One region of the Yersinia mollaretii ATCC 43969 genome, then DNA from elsewhere that is predicted to be linked to it. Evidence: predicted binding sites of a transcription regulator. Region 1 holds the regulator's gene; each other region holds the start of a gene.

Region 1 (7,042 bases):
GTTTGGTGAATTTGCTGGGTATCTTGGTGACGCTGCGTGATGAGTGCCAACTGTTGTAGATGTGTTTGCTGCTGCTGTTCTGCTTGGGTCAGAGCATCCTTTGCTTGCTGATATTGTTGATTTAAATGCTCATATTCAGTCAGTTTTAGCTGACAGTTTTGTTCTAACCGTTCTTGCTCCTCCAGCCAAGTTGCTAAGGCTTTGGGTTCGTGCAAGGCAAAAGTCAGCGCCAATGGTTGTGCCAGTGTCTGCCAACGTTGTTGATAATCCGCCAGTTGTTGGCGGTTGTGCTGTAACTCTTGCTCCAAACGCAGCTGCTGTTGCTGCACACTCTCAACCTGAGTGCGCAGTTCTGTTCCTACGGTAGAGAGCTGCTCAACTTGTTGGCGCAGTTTATCAAGGCGCTCGGCTGTTTCTGAGGGTTTTACCGCCTGATATTCAGTAATCGCTGGGTGATCCAGTGCACCACATAATGGGCAGGGGTTTCCCGATTGCAATTTGGCCCTTTCAGCTTCTAATCCGGCTATCTGTTTTTCGCGTTCCCACAAGCTTTCCAGATCAGTTTGATGCTGTTTTTGCTGTTTATACAACTGACGTTTTTCAGCTAACTGCTGTTCAAGTCCTTTTAGCTGTTGCTGCAGACTATCGAATTGCTGCTGTTGTTTATCGAGCTGCGACTGAATTTGTTGCGCCAAAGGCGATAATGCGGCTAATTGTTGCCTAATTGGCCGTTGTTGCTGGAGTTCACTCCATTGCTGGCGTAGCTGTGTCGAGGGGTGTTGCTGCTCAAGCCGTGCTAATTGCTGTTGGATGCTACCCGCCTGCGAGCTGGCCTGTATCAATGTGGCTTGCTGTTGTTTGTCTTGCTCATTCAGCGTGGTGATTTGTTGCTGCAATGTGTTCAGCAATGCGGCCTGTTGCTGTAACTGCTGTTCACTTTCAATCCACTGCTGTTGCACTATTTGTTGTTGGCGGAACTGTTCGCGCCATAAGGGGAGGTTCTTTTCCCAGTGCTGATGATGGGGGTGCAGGTGGGCATATTCAGCCAATTGCTGTAGGCGCTGGAGGTTTTTTAGCTGCTGTTGTTCATTGAGTTCGAGCTGCTGCCTCTCTTGTTGTTCTTGGTCCCGTAGTGGTTGTAATTGCATAGCAAGTTGCGCCAATGTGTGCTGCTGCTGTGCAATCGTGTTATCCAATGGGGCGACTTTTTGTTCGATCAACGTTTCTTGCTCATGCTGTTTAGCCGCCTGCTGTTGGCGGGCCAAATTGGCTTGCTCCAACGCCTGAGCCAGTGGTGTCAGCTGAGTCTGAAGTTGCTGCTGTTGCTGAGTCAGTGTGGTGATACGCAGCTGTATCTGTTGCACATCTTGCTGGCTGCGTGAGCACTCTCGTAGTAAGGGGCGCAATTTTTCAGCGGGTTCACTGCGGGCTAGCCGTTGCAGCTCTGGCTGAGCTTGCAGGAGGGCTTGCTCAACCAATTTTTGTTGCTGCCGATACTCCTGTGCACTCTTTTGCTGCTGTTGCCAATGTGTTAGCCAGCTTATTTGTTGTTGATTAATCGATTGTTCGGCGGCGAGTTGCTTCTCTTGTTGGCTGAGAACATCTATTTGTTGTGATAGAGCTGACCGCTGTTCTTCATTGAGCAGCTCAATACCAGTTGCCTGTTGGTGTAAGGCATCCAGATCGGCTTTGGCCTGTTTATGCTGTTCGAACACCTGTTCGGATAGTCGCCCATAGATATCAGTGCCAGTTAACTCTTCCAATAGCTCAGCGCGGTCATTAGCATTGGCATTAAGGAACGCGGCAAATTGCCCCTGTGACAGCATCATGGATTTGGTAAAACGGCCAAAGTCCAGCCCCGTTATCTCTGCAACCCTATCAAGCTTGTCACGCACTTTGTCGGCCAGGATTTTGCCGCTTTCACATAACGCCAACTCAACTTTAGGTGCTTGTAGGCTCCCTTCAGGGCTGTTTTTAGCGCGACGTTGACTCCAGAAGGCGCGATAACGGGTGCCTTTCACCTCAAATTCAACTTCGGCCAGAGATTCTGCGGTATGGCGTGTCATCAGCTCATTTTGGCTGGGCGTGACATTCAGACGTGGTGTTTGGTGGTATAGCGCAAGGCAGATTGCATCCAGCAGTGTGGTTTTCCCCGCCCCCGTCGGGCCAGTGATGGCGAATAAGCCGTTGCTGGCAAAGGGCTCAGCAGTAAAGTCTATCTTCCACTCCCCTTGTAGAGAGTTAATGTTTTTTAGGCGCAGGCTTAAAATTCTCATTTCGGCTGCTCCTCTGCGGCATCATTACCTTGGGTGATCGCTTCAACCACCTGATTGAACATTTGGCGCATCCGCTGCTGGCGTGGCTCGGCTAAATCTGGCTCCAGTGCCAGTCTGCGTTCGAAGACATCGGCGACACTCAGCTCATTGAGTGTCTCCTTTTCTTGCCGCTCAATATTGTTGTTGCGCTGTTCTTTGCTGCGACGTAATAGTACAACCTCAACGGGGAGATCTGCTGCCAACGCCTGAATTCTCCGTTGAATATCAGTAAGATAGTCTTGGGTGGCCACTTCGATATCCAGCCAGACAGGTAAGCCTTGGTGGTCAGCAAATTTAGCCAACTGCTGCTCTATTTGCTGCAAATCCCCTTTGATGAGCTGCATCGGCTGAAATTGAGGGATGAGTAGCGGGGCCACTGACGCCAATGTTTGTTGGGCAAACTCCACCAAATAAACACTTTTCTCTTTGCTCAATTCATCAAAACTCAGGGCGATGGGCGAGCCGCTATAGCGGATATGCTCCGTTTTAGCTACTTGCTGTGCGCGGTGAATGTGGCCCAGCGCAATATAATCAGCCGGTGGAAACGCTTGCGCCGGGAAGGCATCTAGTGTGCCGATATAGATATCACGAACCGAGTCTGAGGTGGTGACCCCTACGGTGGTGAGGTGCCCCGTGGCAATAATAGACAGAGGCAAACCCAGTTCGCTGCGCAGTTCAACGGCTCGCTGATATAACGCCTGATAGTGGCCCGCAATGGCTTCTTGCAACGCCAATTGCTTCTGCCCACCAGATTCACCGGCTTGGCTGGTCACCAAGTCCCGTGGGCGCAAGAAGGGAATGGCACACAGCAAGGCCGCAGGCTGTTTCTGACGGTTTTTCAGCGTAATAATTTGTTGTTCGAGATGGCTACTGGCGCAGGAGATCACTGTAGTATTCAGATAAGAAAGCAAACCGCGTGATTCATTCAGTGTTGATACTGAATCGTGGTTCCCCCCAAGAACAACTAATTGACAGCCAGTGGGCTGGAGTTCAACCACGAAACGGTTATACAACTCGCGGGCATAGCTAGGTGGGGAGCCAGTATCAAAAATATCGCCAGCGACAATCAGCGCATCTACCTGATTTTCTTCGATCTGCTTAATGAGCCAGTGCAGAAATGCCTGATGTTCGGCAGCCCGGCTTTTGGTGAAGAAATGCTGGCCTAAATGCCAATCAGAGGTGTGGATAATGCGCATAAATCTCCCGCACGGCAGGTTATCAGTCAAAGAGAATGGCGCTGATTATAAACGCTGGTCGCAGGATGTCGCGGCTAAAACAAGAGCATGAGGCAAATCTCCGAGACGTCTCGCAAACTTGGCTGCTGCATTTTGCAATTACTGTGAAATTTATCACTATGCTTATTGCTGATAGAAGCGTGATGTTTTTCATAAAAATGTCACAAAAGTGACGCATAATGGCTCCCGAAATCAAATAGTGACCACTAACTTACTGGCAGGGTTGATGATGGCAAGACGCATACTGGTGGTGGAAGATGAAGCACCAATCCGTGAGATGGTGTGCTTTGTGTTGGAACAGAATGGTTACCAACCCTTAGAAGCCGAAGATTATGACAGCGCAGTCACTCGTCTGTCGGAGCCTTACCCTGATTTAGTGCTACTGGACTGGATGCTGCCGGGTGGCTCGGGTATCCAGTTTATTAAGCATATGAAACGCGAAGCATTGACCAGAGATATTCCTGTGATGATGTTGACCGCCCGTGGCGAAGAAGAAGACCGGGTGCGCGGTTTGGAAGTGGGTGCTGATGACTACATCACCAAGCCCTTTTCGCCGAAGGAGTTGGTGGCGCGTATCAAGGCGGTTATGCGGCGGATATCGCCGATGGCAGTTGAAGAAGTGATTGAAATGCAAGGGTTAAGCCTTGACCCCTCCTCTCATCGAGTGATGGCTAATGAGCAAGCACTAGAGATGGGGCCAACCGAGTTTAAGTTGCTGCACTTTTTTATGACCCATCCTGAACGTGTTTACAGCCGTGAACAGTTGCTTAATTATGTCTGGGGCACTAACGTTTATGTAGAAGATCGTACGGTTGACGTGCATATTCGTCGGCTACGCAAGGCGCTTGAAGTTGATGGTCATGATCGCATGGTACAAACTGTCCGGGGAACTGGATACCGTTTCTCAACGCGCTACTGAGTTTTCAGTGCCGGAGAATTCGTCGTGTTAGAACGTTTATCATGGAAAACGCTGGCTTTAGAGCTGGCTCTTTTTTGTTTGCCAGCACTGCTGCTGGGTGCTTTTATCGGGTATCTCCCTTGGTTGTTGCTGGTATCCGTGCTCGCGGCGCTGGTCTGGAACTTCTATAACCAACTCAAATTATCTCACTGGCTGTGGTTAGACCGTAGCATGACCCCTCCTGCGGGGCGTTGGAGCTGGGAGCCGCTGTTTTACGGCTTGTACCAGATGCAACTGAGAAATCGTCGGCGTCGGCGTGAGTTAGCATTACTTATCAAGCGATTCCGTAGCGGGGCCGAGTCACTACCAGACGCAGTGGTTATCACGACCATTGATGGCAATATCTTCTGGTGTAACGGCTTGGCTCAGCAATTGCTCGGGTTCCGTTGGCCGGAGGATAATGGGCAGCATATTCTCAACTTATTGCGCTATCCTGAATTCAGCCAATACCTGCAACAACAAACCTTTTCCCGCCCGCTGACCCTGCAATTGAACAATGGTTATTACGTCGAGTTCCGCGTGATGCCTTATTCTGAGGGGCAATTATTGATGGTCGCCCGTGATGTGACTCAAATGCGTCAGTTGGAAGGGGCGAGACGTAATTTCTTTGCTAACGTCAGCCACGAGCTGCGCACCCCGCTGACGGTGTTGCAGGGCTATCTGGAAATGATGCATGACCAAGAGTTAGCTGGGCCATTACGGGACAAAGCACTAGGGACGATGCAGGAGCAGACCAAGCGCATGGATGGACTGGTTAAACAACTATTGACGCTATCACGTATTGAAGCTGCACCTAATGTGGATATGAATGAGCGGGTGGATATTCCGTTGATGCTCAAGGTATTGCAGCATGAGGTGCAGGCGCTGAGTAATGGTCGCCATGAGATTACTTTCCGGGTGAACGAGCAGTTAAAGGTGTTTGGCAATGAAGACCAACTGCGCAGTGCGGTATCAAATCTGGTCTATAACGCGGTCAATCACACTCCTGAGGGCACTAAAATTGAGGTGTGTTGGCAGCAAACACCGCAAGGCGCGCAATTTCAGGTCAGCGACAATGGGCCGGGGATTGGTCCGGAACATGTGCCACGGCTGACGGAACGTTTCTATCGGGTGGATAAAGCGCGATCACGGCAAACGGGCGGCAGTGGGTTGGGGCTGGCGATTGTGAAACATGCATTGAGCCACCACGACGCGCGTTTAGAGGTGATGAGTGAAATTGGTCTGGGCACGCGATTTATCTTTACCTTGCCGAACCGGTTGATTGTTCCCACAGTTTTAGCCGAGAATGCAGTCAAATCCTAACACTGCATGGATATTAAGCTGATGAGATGGGGAAAATGGGCGCTGTTCACCGCCATGCTAGGGTTGTGCTATGGCGTTTTCGCGCAACAGGTGGTGCTATCTCCAATGATGACGCAGCACTCATCATCGTCAGTTTCTACTGCTCATACCCTGTCAGGCAATCTCTCCAGTGTTGGCTCTGATACCTTAGCCAACTTGATCTCCTTATGGGCTGACGATTTCAATCATCACTATCCCGGCGTTAATTTGCAGATTCAGGCGGCAGGATCTTCAACTGCCCCTGCCGCCTTGGCCGCTGGGGCTGCCCAACTTGGCCCGATGAGTCGGCCAATGAAAAATGGTGAAATTAGCGCATTTATTCAACGTTATGGCTATCCGCCGCTGGCTGTACCTGTGGCCGTCGATGCCTTAGTGGTTTTTGTTCATCAGGACAACCCACTGAATAAACTGAATTTATCTCAGCTTGATGCTATTTTCTCGCAAAATCGCCGCTGTGGGGCGCTCCGCCCAGTTCAGCGCTTTGGTGAATTGGGGCTGGAGGGGGACTGGGCGGCTCGCGCGTTGCAGCGTTACAGCCGAAATTCAGCCTCGGGAACCTATGGCTACTTTAAGCATCGGGTGCTGTGCGATGGCGATTTTATAAATAATGTCAATGAGTTGCCCGGTTCTGCATCTGTGGTGCAAGCCGTAGCAGAGTCATTAAATGGCATTGGCTATGCCAGTATCGGTTTTCGTAACAGTGGTGTTAAACCACTGGCACTGGCGGCCTCTGGGCAGGATTTTGTGCTGCCGACGCCCGAAAATGTTAAAGATGGCCGCTATCCTTTGTCGCGCTATCTCTATATTTACATCAATAAGGCACCGGGCCAGCCGTTGGAGCCCCTCACTGCGGCATTCCTTGAGCGCGTGTTATCACCGGAAGGGCAAAAGCAGGCAGCCCATGACGGCTATTTGCCATTGCCACCTGATGTGCTGATGCGCACCCGAAAAGCTTTGGGTTTTGCTGATTAGTCTGTTTCCAATGTCACTTTTCATCCACGTAATCAGGTGCGATTACCCGTGATAAAAAACCGCTACTGACCGATGATATTTTCACCAGATTCGCTGAGTTGGTGGGGTGATATTGACGATAAAATGTTAACGGTTGGATATAAATGATACAAATCTTGTGGGGTGTATTTATCTAAATCTGGCACGATTAACTGGTTTGGTGAAATTATCTGGATGATGAC
Region 2 (7,042 bases), 1.5 Mb from region 1:
TTGCTATCAATGCCCACTCGGGCTGACATGTCACCACGGCTTCCGCTACGGTGAGCAAAACTGCCGACGTTATTCGTGTTCCCGCTGGTGCTACCGTTAATACCCAACGCGCTGGTGCCATGGTTGTCGGTGAACTCTTGCTGATAATTGGCACTGGTGGTCAACTGTTGCTGCGCATAGGCGCTGTTGATGCTGGCGCTGCTTTTGCGGAAAGACAATGTGGTATTGAGAAAGACACTGTAATTGTTAGTGCTGAAGAAATTAGCGCCAGAGCTAATTGGGTTGATCCATTGCCCCCCTTTTTGCACACCTAGGGAGAGGTTCAGACCGAATTGCGGCCGTTGCCAGTCCCAACTGCTTTGAATACGGTGCTGTCTATTGTGCTTATATTGATTAAATTGATAACTGAGTTGAGTTGGCCCAAAACGGCGACTATAAGAGGCAGAGGTGCTGCCGTAATTGGGTGCATAAATGGAGACATCTGGCGTCTGATATCGGGCCACCGAGAAGTACCCCAATGCGGCATTCCCGCCGTTTAAGCGCAGATAGCCTCCCCCGTGTTTTTCACCCGACATCATGCCAAGGCTGGGGGTGATCGTCAGGTTGGAGAAACTCCATGGGCGCGATATATTTCCTTCTCCAGCCCAGTGGTGGGCATTGTCTGCCAGCAGCGAGAGATTTGTTTGTAGGTTTTGTATCTTCATGCTGCGGCCAAATTGCACCAAATGGGGAGAGTTGTTGCGGTGGTGTATTGCCCCTTTCCCCATGGTCAAAAACCAACCATGATTGGTTTGAGTGCCAATATTGCTGATGATTTGGCTTTCCTGACTGACGATGCGGCCAGTATTATCCACTAAACGAATTTCAACCTGATAATAGCCACCGGGGAGTTGGTTGTAATCAATCTCATTGCGGCCTAATTGTGCGGGAATACGGCGAATAAGTTGGTTGTCGCGGTAAATTTCATAATCCCCTTCAGTGGTGGCATATAACACCAGACTGCCCGCAGAAGGAGCATCAAGGGCTAAATAACTTTGGCTACCCAAGGTGATGAATTGGTCTAAAGCCGGATTAATTAAGGTATGAATGCTACCCGCACTGTTATCTAGGTTATTCTGCCTTCCCGCCCGTAAATAGAGTGCCTGAAAGTTCTTTTGCAGATACCAACTATCAACCCCTGTTTGGGTTTGGTGCTGATATAATGACTCATTCCCATACTGATAATGGTTCTTTGACCGTGTCGCGTTATAAAACCAATTTATAAAGCCATAAGATTGTAATGGCAAACCAATATAACCTTGCCCTCGGCCAGAGATGGCACGGTAGTTTCTGGCGGTCATGCGCAGGTCAAAAGATTGGTTATGTACTACCCCCCATGTGGTAGTGGGCATCAAGTAGCGGTTATTTGTATTGGATATCGTTATCACATTATTGACCTTATCCAACATGATGTTATGACCTGATAAAATATAGTCACACCCCGTTTGGCACTGTAAATAAGGCAGTTGCGATAAGATTTCCTCTAACAATATAATTGACTGCTCATCAATATTATTATTACGATATTTTTGCGCATCAAAGGTGAGTTGTTGTTTCTCTTCTGAGAAAGAGAGTGGAGCGGGTAGTGTTTTTCCGTCGAATACACCGAGTATTTGTAATGTATTGTGCTCCTCAAGTGCTGAGAACCCCTCAGGGACTAAATGTTCTATGGTTAGCTCTTCTGCTTGAGCTGAATTGAATGCAGAAAAGAGTAACGCCGATAAAATTGCTTGATTAACTTTAAGTGTCTTTGCCATTGGATTCCATTCCATCATTAAATTATAGAGACAGTTTTGCTTTGTTTTATATATTAACGACTTGCATTAGCTCATGTTATATATTGATAACAAAGGGTGATATCGCAAAATATTTAATCCACTGGCTGCGTGTGAAAATATATAAATAAGTTTTTGGCTATTAAGTCCGGCTAAGGATCAAATCACTTAGCCGGATATCTTAGTCAAAGATATGTATCTTCGAAACGGACTTTATAATTAAGTAACAGGTTCTAGGTTAAGCTTTAATGTCCCGCTGTACTTTTCTTCAGCTATCGCTTCTGATGGTTTCTTACCATGTATCACTAGCTCAATATTGCCACTCTTAATTTTATTAGCATCATTACCTTTCAACTGTTCACCACCCAGAATTACCGTCAATTCAGTAAATTCTCTCTCGCCTGGAGCGGTAAGCGATTGCAGTTTAAAGTCGCCGACGATATTAACCTTTATATCTGCGCCGCCATTACGTATAGCAATATTTTCGCTTGCTCCGTAAACATCAGCGGGAGCATTGCCAAAACCAGGTTCTAACGTAATTCGATCTACATCACCACCACCGTTTTTTTGCATAGTGATTACATGTGGAATTTCTGCGCTGACGATAATATTTTTAGTCTCTGCTGTTGCAGTAGCGCTGCTGACCAATGCTGCCATAGTCATAATAGAGAGTAGGGTCTTTTTCATCATAATTACCTAATAGTCCTTTATTTAATCGGAGCCTTATTCCTGAATGGAATGGCACTATTTTACTTAATGATTTTTGTGAGCTGCATATATAAAGGTGATAGTGAGTGTCAATAACATATTATTAATGCAGCCTCTCTCAATAAGCGAAGTTATGCTAACATGACACCTTTAGTGGCTCAACGTCCCTATTGTTGAATTAAGAAAACAAAATAATTTAAGTAATTGACTGAATGAATGTCTAATTTATATTTTCATTGTTAATCCTCTCCATGAGTTGGCGTGACTTTTAATCTACGTTACACTCTCTGCTAATTTAAAATCGTATTGAGTGTAGAGGTTGACTTGTGAGTTAAACGTTTTAATTAAATACACCGAGCAATAAAAAAATTGCAGTCGGGAATTTCGTCCCAACTGCATAAGTTAACGACAAGGATGTTATTATGTTGTGACTGAGTTAAGGGGCAGACTCCATAAGAAGCTTAAGGACACCCGTATATTTGTCGCCTGACTTGGCATTATCGGGTACTTCAGTTTCAAGCCGCAGCTCCTGCACCCTGTTATCTGGCGTAAATTCGTAATCGTCGTCCACCCCCTGTAGCATATTATCATCTATGAAAACATCAGGATATAATCGGTCGTTCTCCCCATTTGCACCGGCCATATAAAAATTTTCTGCAAGTGATAATTTAACTCTTGCACCTTGATTAGCAATTATTTTTATGGGTTGCTTAACTGTCAGTTTGGCAGGAGAAAACACAAGGTGAGAGCCAATCCCATTCCATTTTTCAGGCTTGTATTCAAGTTGTATGTTATTGAATGTGGAGCCATCTGCTTTTGTCAGTATTAAAGGTTCGACGATTTCAGCCTCAACAACGATATCTTTTTGTACAAAGTGAGCGGCATAAGCAGTATTGCTCGTCACTATAGCCATAGTGATAATAGAAAGCAGGGTCTTTTTCATCATAGATACCTTATGTAATTAATACATTCTATAAATATAGAGTTGTTACCCATGCGGGTGATATTAGTTATTCCTGTGAACCCTATAAGCAATGATAATGAGGAAGCTTATAAAAGTGTCAATATGCGAGCATCACAAGAAGACAATAAGGTTAACATGAGAAATAGTGCTCCCTCAAATGGAGATGATCCAGTTACATTTAGTGGTCATCATTTATTATAGTGTGTCTATCATCTATTATATTTTGACTGAATTAAGCGACGTATTCCATAACAAGTTTAAGGATGCCCGTGTATTTGTCTCCTGGTTGGGTGCCGGAGTCTTGAACAACAACTTCTAGGGTTACATCCTTTTCTTTGTTTTTTAAAATAATTTCAGAACCACTCAGAAGAGATAGTTCTTCGTCATCTATGTGAACGTTAGGATATAATCGCTTGTCTTCTCCCTTTGCGTGATGCATGACAAATTCTTCTGCAAGTGAGATTTCAACTTTTGTATCTTGAAGAGCGGTTATTTTGACGGGTTGTGTGGCGACCAAGTAGCTAGGAGCTGCACTAAAGGAAGAATCTGAATGGACATAGCCAGTGCCAAAGTAGTTATGATCAAGAGTAAGATTTAGACTATTAAATGGAGTGCCATCTGCTTTATTCATTGTAATTATTAATGATTCTGCAATCTCGACTTCAATCGAGATATCTTTTTGTACCGAGTGAGCAGCATAAGCACTGCTGCTCGTCACTATAGCCATAGTGATAATAGAAAGCAGGGTCTTTTTCATCATAATTATTACCTTATGTAATTGATTCATTATATAAATAAAAATTGCTTTCCCATGCGGCTGAGGTGTTAATTATTTCCGTGAGCCTTATAAGTAATGATAACAAGGGGCGGTATAGCAAAATAAATGTACGGGCCGTCACAGGACGGCGAGAACACTAACACGCTAAATAGTATTTTCTCAAGCGGTGACGAGTTAGGCGCTATTAAGTTTTATTAATTTCATTTTTTATAATTAGGATTAGTGGAATGAGTTAAGTGTTCTCATTAGTTAATCTTTTTAAATTTATTTTTTAATTTACTCACCATTAAAAATAAAAATTGGATGATGCTGCTGAAAGTACTTCATTGTGAGAAATAAGAAATTCCATGCAGCATTATTTTCATGTCTTTGTCACACCTCCGTCACATTACATTTATATTTCTGTCATGAAACAGTGTCATGTTTGCTTTCGAACAGAAAAATGATTTATTTCGCTCACCTGCAGCCATTTATTGATGTGAGCCATACAGATTCATTCAGGGGCTAGATATGTTTAACCAGACCATTCGCAAAACGTCGATTTGTATCGCGCTAACCTTGGCATTCAGCGCCAATGCCATGGCCGTGACTGAAATTCCTTTCTGGCACTCGATGGAAGGGGAGTTAGGTGTCGAGGTCAACTCGTTAGCTGATCGTTTTAATCAGACGCATAGCGATTATAAGATTGTGCCTGTCTATAAAGGCAATTATGAGCAGAGCCTCGCGGCGGGTATTGCGGCTTTCCGTTCCGGTAAAGCCCCGGCCATTTTGCAGGTTTACGAAGTCGGCACGGCAACCATGATGGCGAGTAAAGCGATCAAGCCAGTGTTCCAAGTATTTAAAGACGCTAATATTAATTTTGATGAATCTGTTTTCGTGCCGACAGTCGCCGGTTATTACACCGACGCCAAAACGGGTCATTTACTCTCCCAGCCATTTAACAGCTCCACTCCGGTGCTGTACTACAACAAAGATGCCTTCAAAAAAGCCGGCCTGAACCCCGATCAACCGCCGAAAACCTGGCAAGAGCTGGCGGCAGATACCGCCAAGTTACGTGCTGCGGGTTCAAGCTGTGGTTACGCCAGCGGTTGGCAAGGGTGGATTCAAATTGAGAACTTCAGCGCTTGGCATGGTCAGCCGATAGCCAGCCGCAATAATGGTTTTGATGGCACTGATGCGGTGTTGGAATTCAATAAGCCATTGCAGGTGAAGCATATTCAATTGCTGTCGGACATGAATAAGAAGGGTGATTTCACCTATTTCGGTCGCAAAGATGAGTCAACCGCCAAGTTTTATAATGGCGATTGCGCTATCACCACCGCCTCTTCCGGTTCGCTGGCGGATATTCGTCATTACGCCAAGTTTAACTATGGTGTCGGCATGATGCCTTACGACGCCGATGCGAAAGATGCTCCACAAAACGCCATTATTGGCGGGGCCAGCTTGTGGGTGATGGACGGCAAAGATAAAGAGACCTACAAGGGCGTGGCTGAATTCCTGCAATTCCTAACCCAACCGGAGATTGCCGCCGAGTGGCACCAGAAGACCGGCTATTTGCCGATTACCACTGCCGCTTATGAGTTGACTCAGCAGCAGGGCTTCTATGACAAGAATCCTGGTGCTGATGTGGCGACTCGCCAAATGCTGAACAAGCCGCCATTGCCTTACACCAAGGGTTTGCGTCTGGGCAATATGCCACAGATTCGTACCGTGGTTGATGAAGAGCTGGAAGGGGTGTGGACCGGTAAGAAGACGCCTCAGGAAGCATTGGACACAGCAGTGAAGCGGGGTGATGTGTTACTGCGCCGCTTCGAACAAGCGAATAAGTAAGGTTATTTGGCGGCTGTACTTGCCTGTCACGCCAAATAGTTTTGTGGGGTATTGAGTTAAGACGCGGTGCTGATCATCAGCATTGCGTCCGATAAGTGGTTAATTTTATGTCATCTTCCCGTCCCGGTTTCTCCTGTAGTTGGCTACCTTATCTGTTGGTCTTCCCCCAACTGGCCATCACGGCGGTTTTTTTCCTTTGGCCTGCTGGTGAAGCCCTGTGGTATTCGGTGCAAATGCTCGATCCTTTCGGCCTCTCCAGCGAATTTGTGGGGCTGAGTAACTTCATTGCGCTCTTTCAGGATGAGTACTATTTAGCCTCGTTTTACACCACACTGATTTTCAGTTCACTGGTGGCGGGGATCGGCCTGATTGTGTCGTTATTTCTGGCCGCGATGGTGGATTATGTGCTGCGCGGCAGCCGTATCTATCAGACGCTAATGATTTTGCCTTATGCCGTGGCCCCTGCGGTGGCGGCTGTTTTGTGGATCTTTCTGTTCAATCCGGGGCTGGGTTTGATTAACCACTTCCTCGCCACACTGGGTTACAACTGGAACCATGCGCAAAATAGCGGGCAGGCGATGTTTCTGGTGGTATTAGCCTCAGTTTGGAAGCAAATTAGCTATAACTTCCTGTTTTTCCTCGCCGCTTTGCAATCTATCCCCCGTTCACTGGTGGAGGCTGCTGCCATAGATGGAGCCGGGCCAGTGCGCCGCTTTTTTAATCTGGTCTTGCCGCTGATATCACCTGTCAGCTTCTTCCTGCTGGTGGTGAACTTGGTTTATGCCTTTTTCGATACCTTTCCGGTTATTGATGCGGCGACTGGCGGTGGCCCGATGCAGGCGACCACCACCCTGATCTATAAAATTTACCGCGAAGGTTTTGCCGGGTTGGATCTCTCCAGCTCAGCCGCCCAGTCGGTGGTTTTGATGTTGCTGGTGATTGGCCTGA
Region 3 (7,042 bases), 470 kb from region 1:
AAACCGAGCGTTGTGAAGCCAGTAATATTGATGATATCGATAAAGTGAAAAGCATGTTGGGCACTTTAGGGTATCAACCCGCTTTCACATTAGAAAAACAACGTAGTATCTATTTTATTGGGAAATTTCACGTCACGATAGATAACTTGGCTGGGCTTGGTCACTTTGCCGAAATAGCCATCATGACTGATGATGCAACGGCGCTTAATAGTCTGGAGAGTGAATGCCGATATTTAGCTGACAAACTAGGATTATTGCCAGAACAACAAGAGCACCGTTCATACCGGCAATTATTGGGTTTTTAACCACTCCATACCCATTAAGCAATATTGGTCGCCATAAATTTGCGACCAGATAGACTTATTTTTTCATCAACGACTTTAGGTTGGCGAATGGATTGTGGGTTGCTACTCCTTGGTCATTCTGGGCGTCATCGCCAGCGATCACGGTTGAACCATATTGATCCGCTTCGGTATATTTAGAATGTTCATGATCATGGCAAAAAAGGCATAACATCTCCCAATTGCTACCATCTTCGGGATTATTACTGTGATCGTGGTCAATATGGTGGACTGTCAGCTCCCGCAGATTGGAATAGACGAATTCCCGAGAACATTTCCCGCAAACCCATGGGAAAATCTTTAGTGCTTTCTCCCGATAACCACTCTCCAGACGGGTGTAATTCTTCGGTATATAGGCCATGTGAACCTTCAATTTGGCGAAAAATAATACCTCTATTTTAGCGTGAAATCTGGTTGTAGACTACCAACTATTGATTATAAATATCTCAATGTCGGTCTATAAATCCCGCAGGGTTACATAGGAATATACTGAATCCAGTATAAAAATAGAAAATGTGGATATTTATCGCACCCAGCAAATTTTTGAGACTTTTGCCAATGCTTTGAAGGACAAGGGCGCTTTACACTGTCACTCAGTTTTACACTATGCCCAAGTTTTACCCTCTCATGCTGTGAGTACCAGCATGTTTACATTATCAGTATAAAGTTATTAGTATGAGATTATCAGTAACCCGCTAATAGACTTATTTTACGGCAGGCATGCAGTGTGTTTCGCCTGAAATCCTTTGCCGATACAGTTGAGGCGATATGAAAGAATCTGAAGTGCTGGCCGAAGTCAGTAATGAAAACCAGACGTTAGTCGCCGTGGTGCAGCAGGACCAGCGAGTGGTGTACTTCTATATCTATCCGCAAGAGGCGTTTGAAGAGCGTTTTCCTGTTCGTGCCTGCTGGGTAAGGAATTTGGTCGCAGCACCTCAATCGGCTGACAATGCGGCCCTCGAACAAGGTTTAGCCCCCCGATTAGCGGCTGAGTTTTGCCGTAATGTGGCTGGTGAGGCAGAACTTGACCCACAATTTATTACGGTAGTCTGGTCTGAAAGTGATGATGGTGCGGCATTGTGGTATCAAGGCCAATTACTGGCGATCATTCCTGGCTGGAGTTTATATATTGACCACTCTATTTGCTATTCTGCCAGCTGTATCAAAGATAACCCCCTAACATTACCTCTTGGCTCAGCGTCAACCAATACTCAATATGCTATTGCACAAAATACACGTCAATTTTGGCGGACTTGGCAGCAGGAAGAGGGGAATCCGTGGCCTGTATTACAGGCCGAATATATTCAATGTTATGAACAGCATTTCGGTCCATCGTTAAAATATTATGCCATCGATCAAGGAAAGTGGCCGCCAATGGCCATTTCCCAGCATGAAAAAGAGGGAATATATTATTTTCTAACATTGGGTATCAGTATTCGCCCTCAGCCATGGGTCGAAATATTATTCAATGATGATGCCGCTAAATACCGGCGTTTGGAGATGGCTATCGCGATCGATGGGCAATATGTCAATGAGGACAATGCCATTCATATGGCGAGTGCTTTAGCTGGATTCTCTCATGTTCCCTGGAGCAAAATAACCTGGTTAGGGGAGGGACATACATTGGAGTCGTCTGTTGCCCCGCAGGGTTACGAAGGCTACATCTTATCGTCAGCATTATATGCTGATGCAGACAATCTTACATTACCTCTACAGCAAGGTGATCCGGTCAATATATATTGGGCCAGCCCTATCTTTACCAGTGAAAGGGAGTTGGCTCATAGTGCCCCAAATGGGGGGATTGATCTGCTGAAAAGGTTACAACAACAGGGTGTTAACCAGATTTTCGTCCCACGTCAGCCCGTTATTTGATTTATGCTGAACATTGTCTGATCTGATTTGCAGATTTTGTTAATCGGGTCTTAACTTAATGATGATGATGATGATGATAGCTGTTTGAGTTTGTAATACAGAGAAACGAAACTCGCTATCAGCGAAGATTAATTTTATGGAGGTGTTTATGGGCATACTATCTTGGATTATTTTTGGTCTTATTGCCGGTATTCTGGCTAAATGGATAATGCCCGGAGAGGATGGTGGTGGCTTTATTATGACCATCATTCTCGGTGTGGTCGGTGCTCTGGTTGGGGGTTATATCAGCACCTTCTTTGGCATGGGTAGAGTTGATGGATTTAACATTGGTAGCTTTGTGGTTGCCGTTATCGGTTCGTTGGTTGTCCTATTTGTCTACCGAAAGTTAAGAAGTTAGCGCTACCTAGCAGACCTGTGATAATGATATAAACTAATCATGACTCACTAAATATATACTCTTAAAAATATCAGAAAGGTGACTATTTTTTGTCACCTTTCTCTCATAAAACTATCATCAATATGCAATAAAAATATCCGTTAATGGCTCATGACTACAGGCAATCTGAGAGACATGACATGGGCCAGGCATTACGTCAATTCACTGTGGCTGATTATCCGGCTGTGGTGCAAGAACCGCGTAAAAAGGTACTTGCCGTTAAAGGATTAGTTAAGGCGTATAAATCACAGCATCGCGTTTTGGATGATATTAATTTTGAACTTCATGCGGGTGAGTTTGTCGCTATTATTGGCCGTTCGGGTGCCGGTAAATCCACATTACTGCATGTCTTAAATGGCACGATTCCCAGCAGTGCGGGTGAAATTCTCAATTATCATGATAATGGTGATACGCAGAATATAGCAGCACTTACCGCAAAGCAGATGCGTCAATGGCGTGCTAAATGCGGCATGATTTTTCAGGACTTCTGTTTGGTTCCCCGTCTTGATGTGATGACAAATGTCTTATTAGGCCGCCTCAGCTACACCTCAACCCTCAAATCATTTTTCAAAATATTCGCTGAGCAAGATCGGGCCAGAGCAATCGAATTATTACAATGGCTCAATATGTTGCCCCATGCCTTACAGCGTGCAGAGAACCTCTCTGGCGGTCAAATGCAGCGAGTGGCTATTTGTCGCGCCATGATGCAGAACCCCCAAATATTATTGGCCGACGAGCCTGTTGCGTCTTTGGACCCCAAAAATACAACACGCATTATGAATACATTACAGAAAATAAGTGAAAACGATATTGCAGTGGTCGTAAATTTACACTCAGTTGATTTAGTTAAGGATTACTGTACACGCGTTATTGGTATTGCACATGGAAGAATTGTTTTTGACGGGCCTCCATCGCAACTGAATGACACTATTATTCAAGATATTTATAGCGATGAGTCTACTGATCTTTTGCATTAATCCCTACTTATCCCTTTACCAGAATAGGTTATTTTAATGAAAAAAGTACTTTGTCTTACCTCATTATTGGCAAGCATGATGGTATTTAATGCCACAGCAGCGGATGCACCTAAAGAAATTAATCTGGGTATTCTTGGTGGGCAGAATGCGACACAGCAAATTGGCGATAACATGTGCGTCAAAGAGTTTTTGGATAAAGAGTTAAATGTAAAAACGAATTTGCATAACGCATCTGATTACTCTGGCGTGATCCAAGGTCTATTGGGTGGGAAGATTGACTTAGTATTAAGCATGTCACCCTCCTCTTTTGCTTCTGTTTATATCAAAGATCCTAAAGCTGTTGATATTGTGGGTATTGCAATCGATGACACTGATAAATCGCGTGGTTATCATTCAGTTGTCGTGGTAAAAGCAGATAGCCCGTATCAGAAAATTGAAGATTTGAAAGGTAAAGCATTTGGCTTTGCTGATCCCGATTCAACATCGGGCTTCTTAATACCGAATCAAAGCTTTAAGCAGAAATTTGGTGGGACACCAGACAATAAATATAACGACTTCTTCTCCAGCGTGACTTTTTCTGGCGGTCATGAGCAAGATATACTCGGGGTTATTAATGGTCAGTTTGCCGGTGCGGTGACTTGGGCATCAATGATTGGTGATTATAATACCGGTTATACCAGCGGCGCATTCACCCGCATGATTCGCATGGACCACCCTGATTTAATGAAGCAGATCCGGATTATATGGCAATCTCCCTTAATTCCTAATGGCCCAATTTTAGTTCGCAGCGCGTTGCCATCTGAATTTAAAGCGCAATTAGTCGCGGCGGTTAAAAAATTGGACAAAGAAGATCACGGTTGCTTTATTAAAGCGATGGGCGGAAAACAGCATATTGGTGAAACATCACTCAGCGAGTATCAAAATATCATTGATATGAAGCGCGAATTAACCAAAGGCGATCGTTAAGTCGAACCAGTAGATAAAACAAAATAGCTCTGGCTTGGCCGGAGCTATTGCTCTTAGGTGGTAACTAATTTTGAATACAGATTTTAACCACTACTATCAGCAGATACGCGGTAAACAGAAACGTGAAACGTTGATTTGGTCATTAACACTGGCAATTATCTATCTTGGCGCGGGAAGTATTGCTGAGTTTAATCTTCATACTGTTTTTATTTCCATTCCAAGTTTCTTTGATTATCTGGCTGAAACCATCCCCATACTTCATTGGCATAATTTGTTTGCAGATGGTCGTACCGAAGGCTCTTTTGCTTATTGGGGCTATCGGCTACCGATTCAGTTACCGCTAATTTGGGAAACACTGCAATTGGCGGTGGCATCAACTATTTTGTCAGTGATAGTTGCCACTATTCTGGCCTTTTTGGCGGCGAATAATACGCAAAGCCCACCTTGGTTGCGCTTGTTTATTCGAACCTTCGTGGCGTTTTTGCGTACCATGCCTGAATTAGCCTGGGCGGTAATGTTTGTTATGGCCTTTGGCATTGGCGCTATTCCTGGTTTCCTTGCACTGGCCTTACACACGATTGGCAGTCTGACTAAGTTATTTTATGAGTCACTGGAAACAGCATCAGATAAACCGATTCGCGGTTTGGCCGCTTGTGGTGCCGGTAAATTGCAACGAATGCGTTTTGCTCTCTGGCCGCAGGTAAAACCTATTTTCCTTTCTTACAGTTTTATGCGTCTGGAAATTAACTTCCGCCAATCAACCATTTTAGGATTGGTGGGGGCTGGGGGGATTGGACAGGAGCTGATGACCTCGATAAAGCTGGATCGTTATGATCAGGTCAGTATGACATTATTGCTCATTATTATTGTGGTTTCATTGTTGGATTATGCATCCGGTAAATTACGGAAGCGAGTTGTAGAAGGAGTGTCATAATGTTGGCTTATCATCTGACAACGGAGCAGATATCAGCGCTCAAACAACAACATCCTCAGCTTTTTTTACAGCAAAAGCGCTATGTCAGGCTGGTTGCTGCTATTGCTATAGTCATTTTTCTCTATTATCTTTTCTTCTTCAAAGTTTTTGGTATTCCGTGGCAGACCTTTACCCACGGAAGCCAGCAAATAAGCCGCTATTTTTTACGAATGTTTGTTTGGCATGATTTTATTAACTGGCCATTTAAATATTATTTCAGTCAGATATTTATCACTTTAGCCATTGTCTTTGCTGGGACACTCACCGCGACATTAATCGCGTTACCCTTATCATTTTTGGCCGCACGGAATGTTATGTCGACACCAGGATTGCGTATTATTTCATTTATGATTCGCCGCTTCTTAGATATCTTTCGAGGTATTGATATGGCCATTTGGGGGCTAATTTTTGTTCGGGCAGTGGGCATGGGGCCATTGGCTGGGGTGCTGGCTATTATTATGCAAGACGTGGGATTACTGGGTAAACTCTATGCTGAAGGGCATGAAGCCGTGGATAAATCGCCTAGTCGTGGGCTGACGGCAATGGGAGCCAATGCACTGCAAAAACATCGCTTTGGTATTTTTACTCAATCCTTTCCAACATTCTTGGCGTTAAGTCTTTATCAAATTGAATCCAACACCCGTTCGGCTGCCGTATTAGGTTTTGTGGGCGCGGGCGGTATTGGTTTAGTTTATGCTGAAAATATGCGGTTATGGAACTGGGATGTCGTAATGTTTATTACATTAATCATGGTGGTTATCGTCATGATTATGGATAAAGTCTCTGCGACTTTACGTCGAAAATATATCCTTGGCGAAGAGGTTTCACTTTATCAGCCCGCCAATAGCATTAAGGCCGGTATCTGATGTCATTATAATAATGAAAGATTAAGATAAGAGTTAAATAACACATTATCTTAATCTTTCATTAGTTAGCTTAATATTCTATTAGTTGTTCTCTATGAATAATAGTGTTAACGGCTGTATATTATCTATTTTGAGGTTTGTCCATCAATCAGATTTACATTGAGAAAATCAACGTTGATCTATACAATACGGCCCGCTAGACGTTAAAGAAATATTTTGTTTTTCTTGCGATTTTCGCCACGTCTAATCTAAATAATAGGAATAGGGCAGTAATATGATGAACAACGATGTGCTCCGTAGTGTTCGCTACATGCTTAACGTCAATGATACCAAGATAACAGAGATCATTAAGCTGGCTGATTTTGATGTGAACAATGCGGATGTCGTTAATTTTCTTAAGAAAGAAGACGAAGCTGGTTATCAGGATTGTCCTGATCTGGTGATGGCACATTTCCTTAATGGCCTGATTTTCTTTCGTCGAGGTAAAGATGACAAGTTCCCCGCACCTGCGGTAGAACCCATCATCACCAACAATATTGTGCTAAAAAAACTGCGTGTTGCATTTGAGTTGAAAGATACTGATATGCATGATGTGTTTAACGCGGTTGAAT

What was found. The regulator PhoB, encoded in region 1, activates phosphate uptake and scavenging genes when phosphate is short. The targets are predictions, from matches to a motif close to CTGTCATAAAACTGNCNNAT.
Region 2: the regulator PhoB is predicted to act here: its motif matches at 4,667-4,686, upstream of ugpB (sn-glycerol-3-phosphate ABC transporter substrate-binding protein UgpB).
Region 3: the regulator PhoB is predicted to act here: its motif matches at 2,711-2,730, upstream of phnC (phosphonate ABC transporter ATP-binding protein).

What each region holds. Positions count from the first base shown of each region.
Region 1 is NZ_CP054043.1:2,356,896-2,363,937, forward strand. It holds gene HRD69_RS10410 (AAA family ATPase) at 1-2,276, opposite strand, end outside; gene sbcD (exonuclease subunit SbcD) at 2,273-3,511, opposite strand; gene phoB (phosphate response regulator transcription factor PhoB) at 3,780-4,469, shown strand; gene phoR (phosphate regulon sensor histidine kinase PhoR) at 4,494-5,810, shown strand; gene HRD69_RS10430 (PstS family phosphate ABC transporter substrate-binding protein) at 5,832-6,821, shown strand.
Region 2 is NZ_CP054043.1:905,316-912,357, reverse strand. It holds gene HRD69_RS03985 (TcfC E-set like domain-containing protein) at 1-1,811, opposite strand, end outside; gene HRD69_RS03980 (CS1 type fimbrial major subunit) at 2,034-2,504, opposite strand; gene HRD69_RS03975 (CS1 type fimbrial major subunit) at 2,959-3,468, opposite strand; gene HRD69_RS03970 (hypothetical protein) at 3,719-4,246, opposite strand; gene ugpB (sn-glycerol-3-phosphate ABC transporter substrate-binding protein UgpB) at 4,775-6,094, shown strand; gene ugpA (sn-glycerol-3-phosphate ABC transporter permease UgpA) at 6,202-7,042, shown strand, end outside.
Region 3 is NZ_CP054043.1:2,830,359-2,837,400, forward strand. It holds gene cyaB (class IV adenylate cyclase) at 1-305, shown strand, start outside; gene yajD (HNH nuclease YajD) at 361-702, opposite strand; gene HRD69_RS12465 (suppressor of fused domain protein) at 1,110-2,213, shown strand; gene HRD69_RS12470 (GlsB/YeaQ/YmgE family stress response membrane protein) at 2,362-2,610, shown strand; gene phnC (phosphonate ABC transporter ATP-binding protein) at 2,790-3,626, shown strand; gene phnD (phosphonate ABC transporter substrate-binding protein) at 3,663-4,592, shown strand; gene phnE (phosphonate ABC transporter, permease protein PhnE) at 4,663-5,526, shown strand; gene phnE (phosphonate ABC transporter, permease protein PhnE) at 5,526-6,431, shown strand; gene HRD69_RS12495 (YehS family protein) at 6,706-7,042, shown strand, end outside.